4 regions of the Nocardioides sp. NPDC000445 genome follow, and region 2 is predicted to be linked to each of the others. Evidence: predicted binding sites of a transcription regulator. Region 2 holds the regulator's gene; each other region holds the start of a gene.

Region 1 (3,885 bases), on a different contig from region 2:
CTCACAGATCGGATTCTGACACGAGACCGCCGGCGCCATCGTCATCGGCCAGGCTGAGCTCCTCGCGGACGATGCTGTAGGCCACACCGGCGCCGTATCCCTTGCGGGCGAGCATCCCGACCAGGCGCCGGGTCTTGGTCTGGTCGTCGAAGCGCTCCAGGGAGCGCAGCTTGCGGCGGACCATCCGCCGACCGGCCTCGCGCTCGTCGTCTGGGTCGATCTCGTCGAGCGCATCGCGAGCCACGTCGTCGTCGATGCCCTTGCGGCGCAGCTCCTGGGCCAGGGCTCGTCGGGCCAGGCCCTTGCCGGGCTGTCGGCTGGCGATCCAGGCCCGGGCGAAGGCCTCGTCATCGATCAGGCCGACCTCTTCGAAGCGGTCCAGCAGCCGCGTCGCCAGGGCCGCCGGAACCTCCTTCTTCTCCAGCTTGTCGGCGAGCTCCTTGCGGCTGCGCGCCTGGCCTGTCAAAGCGTCGAGGAGGATCTTGCGGGCGATCGCCTCGTGGTCGGGCTCGGGGTCGTTCTTCGGGTCTGCAGGATCCGCGGGGCGAGGCTGCCTCCGACGGGAACGTGTTGGTTTCGACTCGTCGTCGCTCCTTCGTCGCGACGACGGCTCAACCGACGGGGGCGACGGCTCGACCGACGGGGACGGGGCTTTTCCGGCCCAGGCTTCGACGCCGAGGGTCACGTCCCCCAGCCAGTCGGGCGCAGGCCGTTCGTCCACCCAGGGATCCTGGGTGGACGAACGGTCAGGCCTTGACGAAGCCACGGGTCAGCCGGTGCCTGTGGACCTAGAAGTCCTCGACGCCGGCGGGCTCGGCCGCGGGCGCCTCGCCGTCGGCCGGGGCGTCGACGGTCGGCACGACCCCGAGCTTCTCCAGGATCCGCTTCTCCAGCTCGTTGGCCAGGTCGGGGTTGTCCTTGAGGAAGTTGCGGGAGTTCTCCTTGCCCTGGCCGAGCTGATCGCCCTCGTAGGTGTACCAAGCGCCGGCCTTGCGGACCAGGCCCGCCTCGACACCGACGTCGATCAGGCCGCCCTCGCGGGAGATGCCCTTCCCGTACATGATGTCGAACTCCGCCTGCTTGAACGGCGGGGCCACCTTGTTCTTCACGACCTTGACGCGGGTGCGGTTGCCGACCATGTCGGTGCCGTCCTTGAGCGTCTCGATCCGGCGCACGTCGAGCCGCACCGAGGAGTAGAACTTCAGCGCGCGACCACCGGTCGTGGTCTCGGGCGAGCCGAACATCACGCCGATCTTCTCGCGCAGCTGGTTGATGAAGATCGCGGTCGTGCCGGAGTTGTTGAGCGCACCGGTCATCTTTCGCAGCGCCTGGCTCATCAGTCGAGCCTGCAGACCGACGTGGCTGTCGCCCATCTCGCCCTCGATCTCGGCCCGCGGCACCAGCGCCGCGACGGAGTCGATGACGATCAGGTCGAGCGCGCCCGAGCGGATCAGCATGTCGGCGATCTCCAGGGCCTGCTCACCCGAGTCGGGCTGGGAGACCAGCAGGGCGTCGGTGTCGACGCCGAGGTTCTTCGCGTATTCCGGGTCGAGCGCGTGCTCGGCGTCGATGAAGGCCACGATGCCGCCGGCGCGCTGCGCGCTGGCAACCGAGTGGAGGGCCACCGTCGTCTTACCCGAGGACTCCGGACCGTAGATCTCCACGACCCGCCCACGAGGCAGACCGCCCAGACCCAGCGCCACGTCGAGCGCGATCGAGCCGGTCGGGATCACTTCCAGCGGAGCCCGGGTCTCATCGCCCAGCCGCATGACCGAGCCCTTGCCGAACTGCCTCTCGATGTTGGCGAGAGCGGCGTCCAATGCCTTCTCGCGATCACCTGCCGCCATGTTCTTTCCTTCCTGAGGGGCAGACTTCTTCCCCTTGCCTGCCGCTTGTCCACGTGTCTTCGTCGTCATCAAGGCAGACGCTAGACGGGACCACCGACAGTTTTGAACGGGACCCTCTGGCACGGTGTTTCACGACCCGGTTTTTGCCTGGGCGATAGCACGAACCACGCTCCACCTACTACCACACACTAGCCCGAACAAGCGTTCGATGTGAACACCTGTTCGGGCGTGTCGGGGTCGCTGGATCCTCAGTGGCTCTGCATCTCGACCTGCTCGGCCGGGGCGGAGCCGCCACCCATCTCGTCGGCGACGGCGACCGACAGGCCACCGAGCATGAAGGCGATGATCACCGCGGCCAGGGCACCGCTCGTGAAGGACGGGATGAAGCGGCGTACGCCTTCCTGGACCGGCTCCGCGCCGTGGTACTGGTGGGTGAGCGCATGCCCCTTGCCCCGCTGGAGCAGGTATCGGTTGACCGGGAAGGCCGCCACGAAGGCCACCGAGAGGGCGATCATCATCCCGATCCAGAACACGACGTTGACCAGGCCGGCCTCCATGGCCCCGGGGATCAGCGCCATCACCAGGTTGTCGACCAGCTCCATCGTGGCGATCGAGAGGGTGTCGGCGGCCAGCACCACGCTGAGCGCCGCACCGACGGCCAGACCCGACTTGAGCAGCGGCAGGGTCGAGAGGGCGTAGCCGAAGGCGAACGCGAGCGTGACGGCCAGGGCGATCGTCCATCCGGTGCTGAGCCCGATGGCGGTGCCGATCATGAGTCCGGCGATCTCGCCGATCGCACATCCGGTGAGGCAGTGCAGCGTGGCGCTGGCCGCCATCGCGTTCACCCCACCCCCGTGCACGCCGTGCGCGTCATGCACCGAGTGGTCGCCGCCATGACCCTCATGGCCCTCGTGCATCGAGTGCTGATGTCCGGCGTGCAGATGCTCGTCATGCGACGTCATGTCGCTCCCTTGGTCGTTCGGTCCGTTGTGCCTACCCGACATTCATACCCCTTGGGGGTATGCACTCGCAAGTGTCATCCGGTCTGAGACCTCACTTTGTCCAACCGCGAAGGACTCCTTAGGGTGTGCTGTGTGTGGACGGCAGCGCGACGACGACAGCGGAGGACCCGTGCGGTCACCCGCGCCGGCCTGCTGGCGGCGGTCATGGTCACGGTCGCCGGTCTGCTGGCCATGCATGCGCTGAGCCTCCACGGCACCGACTCCGACGGTGAGCACGGCGCGCTGGGCCTGCCCGCCGCCCACGTCGAGCACACGCACGCTCTCGAGCACACCGGCCACGGAGCGGCCGACGACGCCGGTCACCCGGGCGGCGACGGGCACACGGCGATGATGCTGTGCGCGGCCTTCCTGCTCGCCGCCGGCGTGCTGCTGCTGAGCGGGCTGTGGCGGCGTACTCCTGCCTGGTGGTTCTCGCGGGCCCGCGGCTGGTCCCGGACCAGCGGATTCGCGCCCTTGCTCACCTGTCCCGCGACCGGTCCGCCCTCCGTATGGGCCTACTCCGTCATCAGGTGCTGAGCGGCCTGACCCCACCCGCGACCCGGCCATGCCCGAGGTCCGCAGGTGGGTCAGCGATGCCCGTAACCAGCACTTGACAAGGAGAAACAACAGATGCGTACGCAACGACCCCTCTTCCGCGCGACCTGGGCGGCGGCCGGCCTGGCCGTGCTGCTCACCCTGTCGGCCTGCGGCGGCAACGACGAGGCCGAGGCGCCTCAGAAGCTCTCGGAGACCGAGCACAACAAGGCCGATGTCACCTTCGCGACCGACATGATCCAGCACCACGCCCAGGCCCTGTCGATGGTCGACCTGACCATGGACCGCAACCTCGAGCCCGAGGTCCAGGAGCTGGCCGACTCGATCCGGGCGGCCCAGAGCCCCGAGATCGAGACCATGTCCGGCTGGCTCCAGGAGTGGGGCGAGGAGGTGCCGTCGACGATGCGTGACCACGTCAACGGCGGCCACGACGGCCACGGCGACGGCGAGGACAGCAGCATGTCCGACTCCATGGAGGGCAT
Region 2 (3,885 bases):
TCCCAGCGGACCAGGACCTCCTCGCCCCGCCCTGACCCCGGAGTCGCGTCCGCGGTCGGCGTGACCCGGGTCCAGATGACCACGCGGTCCGGGAGCGGGTCACCGGAGGCGACACCGTGCTGGAAGTGGTTGAGCGTGCCACCCGCGGCCTCGGCGGGCTCGGGAAGCGCGATGGCTCCGGCTCCTGCGGCGGTCGCCAGCCCGGCGGCGATGAGGGTACGGCGGTCGATCTGCGTCTGGGTCACGCTGTATGGAACGACGCAGCCGCCGGCCCTGTCATGGGCCGGCGGCTGGATTTCACGCAGTGTTCTCGGGGAGGGCATGTCTGGGAAAGACACGGCGGCCGCGAGCGGCGTTTCGGGCCGATCTGGCAAGGCGGCGCTGCGAAGGCATCCTGGAGGCTGTCGAGCGGCGCCAACGCAGCCAGATCGGATGCGAAACGTCGCGTAGCGGGCGTGGATTTGCCAGACATGCCCTCCGGTTCCGGGAGGCTCAGAGGCTTCGCAGAACCGCCGTCACCTTGCCGAGGATGGTCGCGTGGGTGCCGTCGATCGGCTCGTACGCCGCGTTGTGCGGCAGCAGCCAGACCTTGCCGTCCTTGCGGGAGAGCGTCTTGACCGTGGCCTCGCCGTCGATCAGCGCGGCCACGATCTCGCCGTTCTCGGCGGTCGGCTGCTGGCGCACGACCACGAAGTCGCCGTCGCAGATCGCCGCGTCGACCATCGAGTCACCGGAGACCGAGAGCAGGAAGAGGTCGCCGTTGCCGACCAGCTGCTTGGGCAGTGGGAAGACGTCCTCGATGCTCTGCTGGCTCGAGGTCTCCTCGGCCAGGATCGGGCCACCGGCCGCGATCCGCCCGACCAGGGGGACCATGGCGGCGTCGGGGTTGGGGTTGATGTCGGCCTCGGCGGTGATCGTCGACTCGGGCTCCTCGCCGGACATGGCCTTGCGGTGGGCCATCACCTCCGGGAGGAAGACCTCGAGAGCGCGCGGTCGCTTCGGGTCCTTGCGGATCAGACCACGCTGCTCGAGCGCACGGAGCTGGTGGGCGACGCTGCTGGTGCTGGTCAGCCCGACCGCGGCCCCGATCTCGCGCATGCTGGGCGGGTAGCCGCGCTGCTCGATGCTGTCGCGCAGGTGAGCGAGGATGCGCTGCTGACGCGGCGTGAGCCCGGTCGCGTCCGGCGGCCCGTCGGGCAGCTCGCGGACGCGGCTCTTCTTCGAACCGCCTGATCCGGTGCCTGTCTTCTGCGTGGTCATGTCATCACATTAGTCCCTCTGGCACCACGACATCAAACATTTGTTCGACCTCGCGGGCGGCGCGTGTCGGCGTTCGAAAATTCTTGGGGCCGCTACTTGCGTTGTTCGAACACGTGATCTACCTTCGAACATGTGCTCGATCGAACACGTGATCGAGAGACTTGTGATCAGGAGGCCGTGAGATGAGTGCAACAGTCTATGTGCTGCCCGTAGCCGAGCCGCCGCGTCCGGCGCCGGAGGTGCGTCGCTCGACCGTGCGGCTCACGCGTCGCGGCCGAGTCGTCGTGTTCGCATTCGCGCTCGTGGTGCTCTTCGGGATCGCGCTGATCGGGGCGCGGGTGGCGTTCGCGGTGGAGAACGGTGCCGACAAAAGCCCCTCCACCTCCGCCCACACGATGGTCGTCGGCGATGGCGACACGCTCTGGGACATCTCCTCGAAGGCCGTCGCCGGCACCGACTCCTCGATTCGGGAGATGGAGCAGAGGATCAAGGAGCTCAACGGTCTCGAGTCCTCGATGCTCGTGTCCGGACAGACGCTGATCGTTCCGACCGCGCCGTAAGCGGCGCCGCATAGATGTCCGGCTGCTCCTTCGACCCCGGCAGCCGGCTACCGGGGAAAAGTGAGAGTGCTGCAGACGATGGGAAGCGTCTGCAGCACTCTCGCTGTGTCGGGTCAGTGGCGCCCGCGGTAGGGGCTGTCCGGCTCGGCCGGCGGCCACTGCTTGTTGCGTGTGCTGTGTCGCGGCGGCCACTCGTCGTCCGGCTCGGCCGTCGGCTCCTGGGGCTGGCGCTGGGTGGGCATCGCCTGGGTCGCGGCGGGGTCCTGGGTCAGTCGAGCCCTCGAGCCGGTCTGGCCGTAGCTGGTCGGGGTCTGGTAGGCGCCCGACTGATACTGCGGGGAGCCGGTCTGCTGGGTGGGGTAGCTGTCTGTGCCGTATCCCTGCGAGCCGTACCCCGGAGTGCTCTGCGGCGTCGACGTCGGTGTCGGCGGGCTGGAGTAGTAGGGCTGCGGGGTGGGCGGTGGGCTGGTCGGCGGCTGGTAGGACGATGCGCCGTAGGCGGCCCGGCTGCCGGTGTTGCCGTACACCTGGTCGCTGCTGGGGTAGCCGTAGGGCGACTGGGAGCCGGTGTCGGTGTAGGCCGAGCGGTTGCTGGTGTCGCCGTAGGGCGGCTGGCTCCCGGTGTCGGAGCTGTGCCGGCCGTACGAACCGGTGTCGTCGTAGCCGTAGGAGCCGGTGCCGTAGTAGTCCTGCTCCGGGTAGGCCTGCTCAGGGTAGGCCTGGTCGGAGTAGGCCGGGGCCGAGTAGTCCTGCTCCTCGACGTAGGCGTTGGAGTGGCTTCCGGTGTAGTCGTCGGCGGGTGGCGTGGTGGGGGAGCCGGAGAAGGCCCGCCAGGCCTTCCCGGCGAAGGTGAAGGTCAGGAAGAGGCAGGCGACTGCAACGACCGCCGCGATGGCGAGCTTCGCCCAAGCGCCGGAATCGCCTCCCCGTGCGTCGGCCCCGAAACCGACGGCGACCCACACGAGCACTCCCCAGATGACGAGGAAAGCCAGTGTCGCGATCGCAGGCAAGATGAAAGGTGGCCGGGGACTGCTTCTGGGGCGCGTGCCTCTCCGCGACCCGACGCGATTTCCTCCGGGGATGTTTGTCACGGGGGTCATTCTTACTCATCCAGCCCAGTCCGTCGCCCCTGAACCGGAATCTTTCGGTGTTTGACCGCCGACACGCCGGACACGCGGGTAAACACCGCGCTCGCTTGCATCGTCGTGGGGGCGGGCGTACGGTTACCACTACATCTAGTAGTTACACCGCTGTAGTTATCCACATCTAGTTCACATGAACAGGCGGATGGCCCACAGCGATGGGGGTGTTGTTCCACAGGGACTCACGCTCATATCCACAGGTTCCACAGGCTCGGGCCGCCAATGAGACGGCCTGGATCCACAGGTCTCACGAGAGGGGCTCGACCGTGCACTGTCCGTTCTGCCGACACAGCGACACCAAGGTGCTCGACTCCCGCGTGGCCGAGGACGGTGGCCAGATCAGGCGCCGCCGGGTCTGCCAGGAATGTGGGAAGCGGTTCACGACCGTCGAGCAGATGCAGCTGATGGTGGCCAAGCGCTCCGGCGCAGCGGAGCCGTTCAGCCGCGACAAGGCGGTGCACGGCGTACGCAAGGCATGCAAGGGCCGGCCGGTCACCGAGGACCAGCTCGCCTGCCTCGGCCAGGAGGTCGAGCAGGCACTGCGCAGCCAGGGGCTGGCCGAGGTTCCCAGCAACGAGGTGGGGCTGGCGATCCTCGCGCCGCTGCGGGAGCTCGACGAGGTGGCGTACCTGCGCTTCGCGAGCGTCTACCGGGCCTTCGGCTCGGTGGAGGACTTCGAGCGTGAGATCCAGATGCTGCGTACGGAACGGGAAGTCCAGGACTTCGAGGCAGAACATCCGGTCGAGGCCCCGGTGGGCTCCGACTAGGTCCCACGGGACACATGGACCGGCCCGGGCAGGCCGTGGGGAAGCGACCTGCTCGGGCCAATCAACGGCACAGCCAGCGGAAACAGATAGAACAGAGCAAGGACTCCACCATCAGCACCGACCAGCAGTACGGCACAGCGATCGATGACAACAGGG
Region 3 (3,885 bases), on a different contig from region 2:
GAAGCGTGCCGGCGAGCGCAGCGCGACCAGTCCGGGACGCAGCGGCATGACGCCGGGGCGCAGCTCCTCCAGGCGCACCAGCACCTCCTCGAAGACCCGCGCGTCACGGGCTTCGTCGGCGGCGAGCACCTGGATCTCCGGGCAGCGCGACTGGGCGTCGCGGCGCCGCATCCCGCGCTTGATCCCGAACTCCCGCGCCGCCTGGTTGTAGGCCTGGACCCGGTTCTGCGCGAAGACCGCGGCCGGCAGGTGCCGCGGCAACCCCGCCTCGCTCAGCGCCGCGGCGACCGGCCAGTCGGCACACCAGACCACCAGCGTACGACTCATGCCGACTCCTGTTTCCGCAGGTCAGCAAGGTCAGCGACCGGTTCGAGGACGCGTCGCAGACCGCCGTCCTCGGCCGGGAACCAGAGTGCCGTACGCCGCGGCGGAGCCGTCCCACGCACCGCCTCGACCACCATCCTGCGCGCCCGGAGATGGCCGTCGCCGTTGCCCAGCCCGACCCAGCGCGGCTCGGTCGCCCGGAGGCGTACGTCTGCTCTCGGCCACTCCCCCAGCGCGACCAGCGCGGCGCCGCGGGTGCGCAGCCGGGCACCGATCTTCTCGGCAACGCTCGGCGTCACCCGCCCCACCGGCCGGACCAGCACCAGCGTGGTCACATCGACGAGCGCCGCGGTCGCCTCCAGCCAGGAGTCCTTCGGCCGTGGCACCAGGATGGTCCGCTCCAGGTCGACCCCGGCCTCGGCCGCAGCCTCGACGCCGAAGTCCTCCACCCCGACGACGGCAGTCCACTCCCCCGCCGCCGACGGCCCCGCGAGCAGCAGCATCGCCAGCGACAGCGAGTCGGCCGCGTACGTCCCTCCGGCCCGGAGCTGCACCACCCCACCGAGCGCCTCGTGCGTCGCCAGCTCCGCGCCCATGCCCGGCTTCTGCTCCAGCCGTCGCACCTTCGACCGGAGCTGCTCGATCTGAGCCAGCTTCTGGTGTCGCTCAATCCCCGCTACCACTCCCACTCAATGAGTATCGAACATTTGTTCGAACGAGGCAACCCTGCCGAGGCGTCGCTCCCGCCGGCCGAGACGTCACTTACGTCGGCCGAGTTGGCAGCGGAATGCCCATTCGGCCGACGGGAGTGACGCTTCGGCCGACGTAGCTGACGCCTCGGCGGGTGGGTCAGCCGCGGAGCGCGGAGGCGAGGTAGGTGAGGCGGGGATAGTCGGAGGTGGGGAGGGCGGTGACGGTGGTCGTCTTGGCCACCGCGATCTTCCAGTACGTCGTGCCGGCGACGACCAGGAAGTCGGCCTTCGACGAACCGTCGCCGGACAGCGGCGTCGTGATCAGCTCGGGCACGCCGAAGGCCCGGAGGGCGGCGATGACCGGGGAGCTCTCCTCGAGCGCGGCGCGGGCAGCGGCGACGAGGCCGCCATGGGCGTCGGGGACGGCGTTGACGCGCAGGGTCTGGATGCGCGGCTCGGCCTCCGGGGAGAGCATGACCTCGATGTCGTAGCGGCCCTTCTCGGCCGGCACCACGGCCAGCGCCACGCCCATCGCACGGGAGAAGTAGCCGTAGGGCGCGCCGCCCAGCGGCAGCCCGACCTTCGCGCGCGCCTGGGTGATCTGGACGCGCCGCCCGGCGTCGGGGGCGTCGAGCTCGACGTTGTCGGCGAAGAGCGACGGCAGCGCGAACACCTCAGCACCCGCAGGATCGAAGGTACGCAGCCGCTCGACCGCGGCCTCCAGCGCCGAGTCGAGCCGCGGCCGCAAGCCCTTGACCACCGTCGAGAACCGGTGCGAGCCACCACCGGCGAGCTCGTCGGACACCAGCGAGCGCAGCGCGGTCATCGCGGTCGGGTAGCCCCCGGCGTACGTGCTGTTGGACAGCGTGATCACACCCAACCCGGTCTCGGGGTGCCACACCATCCGCGAGCCGTAGCCGGGGTAGCCGCCGGAGTGGTGGACGAACTGCCCGAGCCTGCTGTCGTGGTCGACCATCAGGCCGTAGCCGTAGCCGGCGGCGACCGCGCCGATCCCGGCCTCGGGGCCGTCGAACCCCAGCGAGGCCGACACCGAGCCGAACCGGTGCAGCTGCTGCATCTCCCGCCGCGACGCCTTCGACAGCGGATGCCCGTCGGCGGAGGAGGAGAAGGCGCCCAGGAAGCCACCGACCCAGCGCGCCAGGTCGGCGACCGAGGAGTGCAGACCGCCCATCGCCGCGAACGACCCCGACGGCACCGGCGCGACCGGGGACCACGTCGGCGGCCCCTCGAGCCGGTCACCCGCCCAGGCCGGATGCAGCGGCGGCACATGACCCGGCACCCGGTTCGGCACCGCATCGGGCGAGTAGGCCGAGGAGGTCATCCCCAGCGGCGCCAGCAGCTCGTGCTCGACGAAGTCCCGGTTCGCCCCCTCGGGCGCGTCACCACCGACGACGTTCTCGATCGCGCGCCCGAGCAGCGCATAGCCGAGGTTGGAGTACTCGAACCCGACCCCCGGCTCCCGCCCGGTCGAGAAGCCTCCGTCGAGGAACGTGCCGAAGTCGTCGTAGGACAGCGACTCCTGCCGGTCGCCCCACGGGTCGTCGGTCGGCAACCCGGCCGACATCGAGAGCAGCAGCCGCAGCGTCACCGCCGGGGAGTCGGCGGAGTAGGGCGCCTGGTCGACGAGCTCGGGCACGTACTGCGCGATCGCCTCGTCCAGGTCGACCAGCCCGCGGTCGCGCAGCAGCAGCACCGCCGCCGCCGTGAACGACTTCGACATCGATGCGATCCGGAAGACGCTCTCGGCCGTCGGCGCCGGACCACCCTCGGTCGTCGCCCCGAACGCGCCGGAGTGGAGCAGCTCGGAGCCGCGTACGACCCCATAGGCCAGGCCCGGAGTCAGGTTCTCCTCGAAGCGCTGCTGGAAGAGCTCGTCGACGACGGAGGTGTTCAGGCTCATGCAGGCGTTCCTTCGGTGGCAGGTTGCTCGACGCGTTGCAGCCTAGCCACGGAAGGCACCCCAACCGTGGCAAGACAGATCAAGACACAGAGAACACCGCTCGCCAGGAACACCGGTCGTGTCCCGAAAGACTCCCCCAGCGGCCCGTACATCAGCTGTCCGATCGGCATCGCGATGTAGGACCCGAGCATGTCGTACGACCACGCCCGCGACTGCATCTCCTCGGGCACGTTCTCCATCATCGCGAGGTTCCAGCCGAGCCCGAAGATCTCGATCCCGGCGCCGGCGACAGCCATCGCGATGACGAAAGGCGCGGTCTCCGGCCACAGACCGAGCGCGATGAACGGCAGCCCCATCAGCGTGACGCCGAGCATCCCGGCCCGCAGCGGGTACCGGAGGGTCAGCCGCATCAGCACGAACGTCATGACCAGAATCCCGATCGCCTGGGCCGAGTTGCCCAACCCCCAGCCGTGGACCCCCAGCGAAGAGGATTTGGCGTACGCCGGCCCCAGCACCTGCATCCCGCCGGACCACATCGTGTTGATCACCATGAAGGCGAGCACGACGACCCACAGCCAGGTGGTGGAACGGACGTACGTCCATCCCTCGACCAGGTCTGCGATGGCCGACGTCTTCGGGCCCGTCTTGTCGCGACGCGGGATCCGGACCGGCAGCAGGAAGATCGCGGCGAGGAGCCAGGTCAGCGCGTCGATCGCCAGCGCCCAGCCGGCACCGACCCCGACGACCAGGACGGCCGCGGCCGACGGCCCGAGGATCGTCAGCGCGCCTCGCGACATCGACAGCAGCAGGTTGGCCGGCTGCAGGTCCTTCTTCGCGACCAGCTGCGGCACCATGCCCTGCATCGCCGGGTACGCCATCGCCGACATGGTGCCGTTGACCGCTTCGAGGACGATCAGCATCCAGATCTCGGCGCTGCCGGTGATGATC
Region 4 (3,885 bases), on a different contig from region 2:
CGCGCCCGGAGCTCCGGAGGCATCTCCGGGAGCTCGTCCACGCGGAACCAGCCGACATCCGCGGACTCGTCGTCTGCGACGTACGCCTCGCCCGAGCGCCATGTGCAGCTGAACGTGAGGTCCATGTAGACCGCACGATCCCCGTTGGGATAGACCATCGGGCTCGTCGCTCCTGCCGATGCCAGGCGGTCGACCGAGATGTCCACTCCGGTCTCCTCCTTCGCCTCGCGTACTGCTGCCGTCGCCGGCTGCTCGCCGGGGTCGACGATCCCGGTGATCGGTGTCCATCTCAGGTTGTCTGCGCGCTGGACCAGGAGGATCTCGTCGTCTCTGCGTATGACTGCTGTTACGCCGGGGAGCCAGAGCAGCTCTGTTCCTAGCTTCTGACGGACGGCGACGATGAAGTCTGGGATCGGCATGTTTCTCACGGTAGCTGGGGGGTTCTTTCTTGGTTGGGGTGGGCCGCCGACCCGTTTTCGAGGGTCTTCTCGACGAACCCCGGAGTCAAGGACGGCCTTCGGCCGCCGGCTTCGCCGGCCGCTTCGCGGTCCTTGACACCGGGGCCCGTCGAGAAAGATTTGGCTGGCTATCGGGGCGGCGGCCCGGGTGTGGTGCGGAGTGAATGTTGTTTCGGGCCGGTGATGTTGATGGGGCGCGAGGGTGGCCCTTCGGGCCACTTACCATCCACAGATACGAGGCCGTTCGCTCACCGCGAAAACAGTAGTTGACCAGGGAAAATAGATAGTCAACCAAGCGTTGGAAGCGTAGAATCAGACCCATCACAACACCTCTTTGAAGGGAGGGATGGCGATGAGTCTTGAACGCGACACCAACCACTGGGACACCAACCCCGGTGACGCGATCGACGCAGAACTGAGCGCCATCGAATCCTCCCTCGATCGACTGCTGACCCGCGATCCGGCCTATTGGCGCACCGGGCAGAAGAAGGACTCCCTGGAGCGGCTGGAGAAGCTCCAAGCCAAGCTGGCCGCGGTCAGACTCCGGGTGCTCGCATCTGCCGGCGATATCGCCGAGGAGACCGGTGCCAAGGACGCCTCCGCCTGGATGCGGACCGAGCTCCTGGTCGACAAGGCCGTGGCTCGCTCGCAGGTGAAACTCGCCGCGGCGGTGGCCAAGTACGACCTCGTCGCTGCCGGCCTGGCTGAGGGTGTGGTGTCCCAGGACAAGGCACGGGTGATCACCCAGGCCCTCGACAAGATCGAGGCCGACCCGGTCGCCAGCAGCGAGGACCTGGTCCTCGCCGAGAAGCTGCTCGTTGACTACGCCACCCGGCTGACCGCGAACGAGCTCCGCATCGTCGGACGACGGATCCTGCGTGAGATCGACCCGGCCCGGTTCGAAGACGCTGAAGCCAAAGCACTGTTGGCCGAGGAGGAACGCGCTCAGCAGAAGACCGCGTTGCGGGTCTGGGACAACCACGACGGCACCGTCGGCTTCGACGGGGTGTTGCCGACCTCGATGGGGATGAGGTTCAAGCGGCTGGTGGAGGCCTGGGCCCAGCCCCGCAAACAACAGTTGGTCGGCAAGGGTGCTCCGTTGCCGCCGTGGGAGCGGTTGATGGGTCAGGGGTTCTCGCGGCTGCTTGAGACGATCGACCCGGCGGCCCTGCCCCGTCACGGTGGCGACGCCACCGTGGTCAACGTGGTGATCTCCCTGGAGGAGCTCCGCAAAGACCTCGGCATCGCCACCCTGGGCTATGACGAGACCAACGGGGCCACGATCTCCGCGGCCGAGGCGAGGAGGATGGCGTGCAACGCGACCATCATCCCCTGGGTCCTGGGTGGTGACAGTGAGGTCCTCGACGCTGGCCGGGGCAGCAGGTTCTTCCAGCCCATCCAACGCAAGGCACTCCGGTTGCAGCAGAAGTGCTGCCAGGCCGAGGGCTGTGACATGCCACCGGAATGGTGCGACGCCCACCATCTAGAACCCTGGGCCGCCGGCGGGAAGACCGATCTGAAGGACGGGGCGTTGTTGTGTCCGCATCATCACCGATTGGCGCACAACGCGGCCTACGTTCATGAGCGTCTACCCGACGGCACCATCAGGTTCACCCGTCGCCCCTAACCGGCCGGGCAAGGAATCACACCACCGGGCCTGCCCCTCGGCCCGACGACTCCAACATCAACCCGTCGTCAGCTCTCGCTGAAGCGCCCGACCCAGTGCCCGCATGAGCGTTCCGGTCAGCTTCCTGGACCCCACGCTCGCCGCCTCCGCACTCGCGGGGACACATCCCCACCGCCGCAAGGTTCCCCACCCTCCGGAGAGTGGGGAACCTCCACGCCCGTGGAGAACTCTCCCGATCAGTGGGAAACTCGCGACCCGACCGGCACCGAACCCGACCCGGTCAAAAACAACGGCCCTCTTGTGAACCATTCACAAGGTCACGCCCACTGCCGTAGGCACCCACGAGGCACGATCCGCCGGCGCATGACCAGCCCACGGCCCCAAGCCCGCACCCAACTGAATCCGCTGCGCCAGACCCCGCCGCCGACCCGATAGCCAGCCAAAATTCTCGGCGGAGCCCGGTGTCAAGGATCGCCGAAGGCGACCGGCGAAGCCGGCGGCCGAAGGCCGTCCTTTACTCCGGGAGCCGTCGAGAACACCATCCGTAACGGGTCGGCGGCCCCAACTCTGAGAAGAACCTCAGCTGACCGTTCCGCCAGTCACAGCATCGGGATTCTCGGCGAGCCAGCTCGCCATGTCGTCCTCACGCATAGCCGCCCACAGACGGCGACCCTCGCGCTTGTCGAGACGGACGACGCTCTGCGCGCCCTCCTTGCCCAACCCCGCCACGGGGGCGGTGAAGAACGTGAGCTCCGAAGACGGCATCCGGGCGAGATCGAGGGCCAACCCACGAAGGTCACTGCCGGAGAAGCCGGAGTCGACGGTCAGGTGGCGGGTGATGATGTCGAGGAGGTCGTAGGCCTTCTTGGGGTTCTTCGGGTCGACGCTCTGCCTCAGGCCGCGGAGGATGGAGCGCAGCACGTACTGCTGGCGCTTCACCCGGTCCAGGTCGCCGCCGGGGAGGCCGTAGCGCTGGCGTACGTAGAGGAGGGCCTCCTCACCGCTGAGCAGGTGGGTGCCCTTGGTCCAGGTGCGGTGGCGTGCGGAGTCGTGGACGGTCTCGGGGATGTAGACCTCGACGCCGCCGAGGAGGTCGCCGATCTCCTCGAAGCCGGCCCAGTCGACCCAGGCGACGTGGTCGATGCGTACGCCGGTGAGCTTCTCCACCGTCTGCACGCTGAGCCTCGGCCCACCCTGGGAGAAGGCGGCGTTGACCTTGGCCTTGCCGTGCCCGGGGATCCGTACCCAGGAGTCCCGGGGGATCGAGACGACCGAGGCCGAGCGGCGGTCCGCGCTGAGGTGGAGCAGCATCATCGTGTCGGCCCGCTGCTCGCCGGGGGTCCACGAGGCCGTGGCTTCGCTGCCGGTGGTGGCCTTGCCGCCGGTGCGCCCGTCGGTGCCGAGAAGCAGGACGTTCAAGGCGCCGGCAGCGTCGCCGGCGGCCTCGGGACGCTCCTCGAGCCCGGCGAAGACATCGACGGTCCGGACCTGACGGTCGAGCCGGTGGGCGAGGTACCAGCCGGTGCCGGTGACGGCGCCGACGAGCACGACGAACGCGATCCCGACGCCGAGCCAGATGCGCGTCTTCTTCATGGCCGTCCTCAGTGGTGGGGGTCGAGGGCGGATAGAGGCTAGTGGTCGCTACTCGCGGTCGTCGAAGTGGTCCTCCCAGGACCGTCGCAGAATCGTCGGTACGTCGCCGGCCAGGGCCGCGCGTAGCGCATCGAGCTGACCGTCGTCGAGAGCGATCCGCGGGAACGCGCGCCCGACCTCGAGGGCGAAGGCCTGGCCACGGGTGGC

The links. The regulator LexA, encoded in region 2, represses DNA repair genes until DNA is damaged. The targets are predictions, from matches to a motif close to TCGAACANNTGTTCGA.
Region 1: recA (recombinase RecA) is a predicted target of LexA. The motif match lies at 2,041-2,056, and genes of this name have one in related genera.
Region 3: imuA' (DnaE2-dependent mutagenesis accessory factor ImuA') is a predicted target of LexA. The motif match lies at 1,024-1,039, and genes of this name have one in related genera.
Region 4: ABT304_RS11880 (HNH endonuclease signature motif containing protein) is a predicted target of LexA. The motif match lies at 746-761, and genes of this name have one in related genera.

Annotation. Positions count from the first base shown of each region.
Region 1 is NZ_JBEPDH010000006.1:10,876-14,760, reverse strand. It holds gene ABT304_RS09425 (phosphoribosyltransferase) at 1-5, opposite strand, end outside; gene ABT304_RS09420 (regulatory protein RecX) at 2-721, opposite strand; gene recA (recombinase RecA) at 789-1,847, opposite strand; gene ABT304_RS09410 (DUF4396 domain-containing protein) at 2,096-2,809, opposite strand; gene ABT304_RS09405 (DUF6153 family protein) at 2,942-3,385, shown strand; gene ABT304_RS09400 (DUF305 domain-containing protein) at 3,479-3,885, shown strand, end outside.
Region 2 is NZ_JBEPDH010000011.1:38,859-42,743, forward strand. It holds gene ABT304_RS16005 (alkaline phosphatase D family protein) at 1-245, opposite strand, end outside; gene lexA (transcriptional repressor LexA) at 493-1,260, opposite strand; gene ABT304_RS16015 (LysM peptidoglycan-binding domain-containing protein) at 1,443-1,820, shown strand; gene ABT304_RS16020 (hypothetical protein) at 1,934-2,830, opposite strand; gene nrdR (transcriptional regulator NrdR) at 3,229-3,729, shown strand.
Region 3 is NZ_JBEPDH010000001.1:181,960-185,844, forward strand. It holds gene ABT304_RS00880 (Y-family DNA polymerase) at 1-327, opposite strand, end outside; gene imuA' (DnaE2-dependent mutagenesis accessory factor ImuA') at 324-1,013, opposite strand; gene ABT304_RS00890 (serine hydrolase domain-containing protein) at 1,174-2,937, opposite strand; gene ABT304_RS00895 (MFS transporter) at 2,934-3,885, opposite strand, start outside.
Region 4 is NZ_JBEPDH010000007.1:201,802-205,686, forward strand. It holds gene ABT304_RS11875 (NUDIX hydrolase) at 1-419, opposite strand, end outside; gene ABT304_RS11880 (HNH endonuclease signature motif containing protein) at 811-2,085, shown strand; gene ABT304_RS11885 (LCP family protein) at 2,665-3,678, opposite strand; gene pepN (aminopeptidase N) at 3,727-3,885, opposite strand, start outside.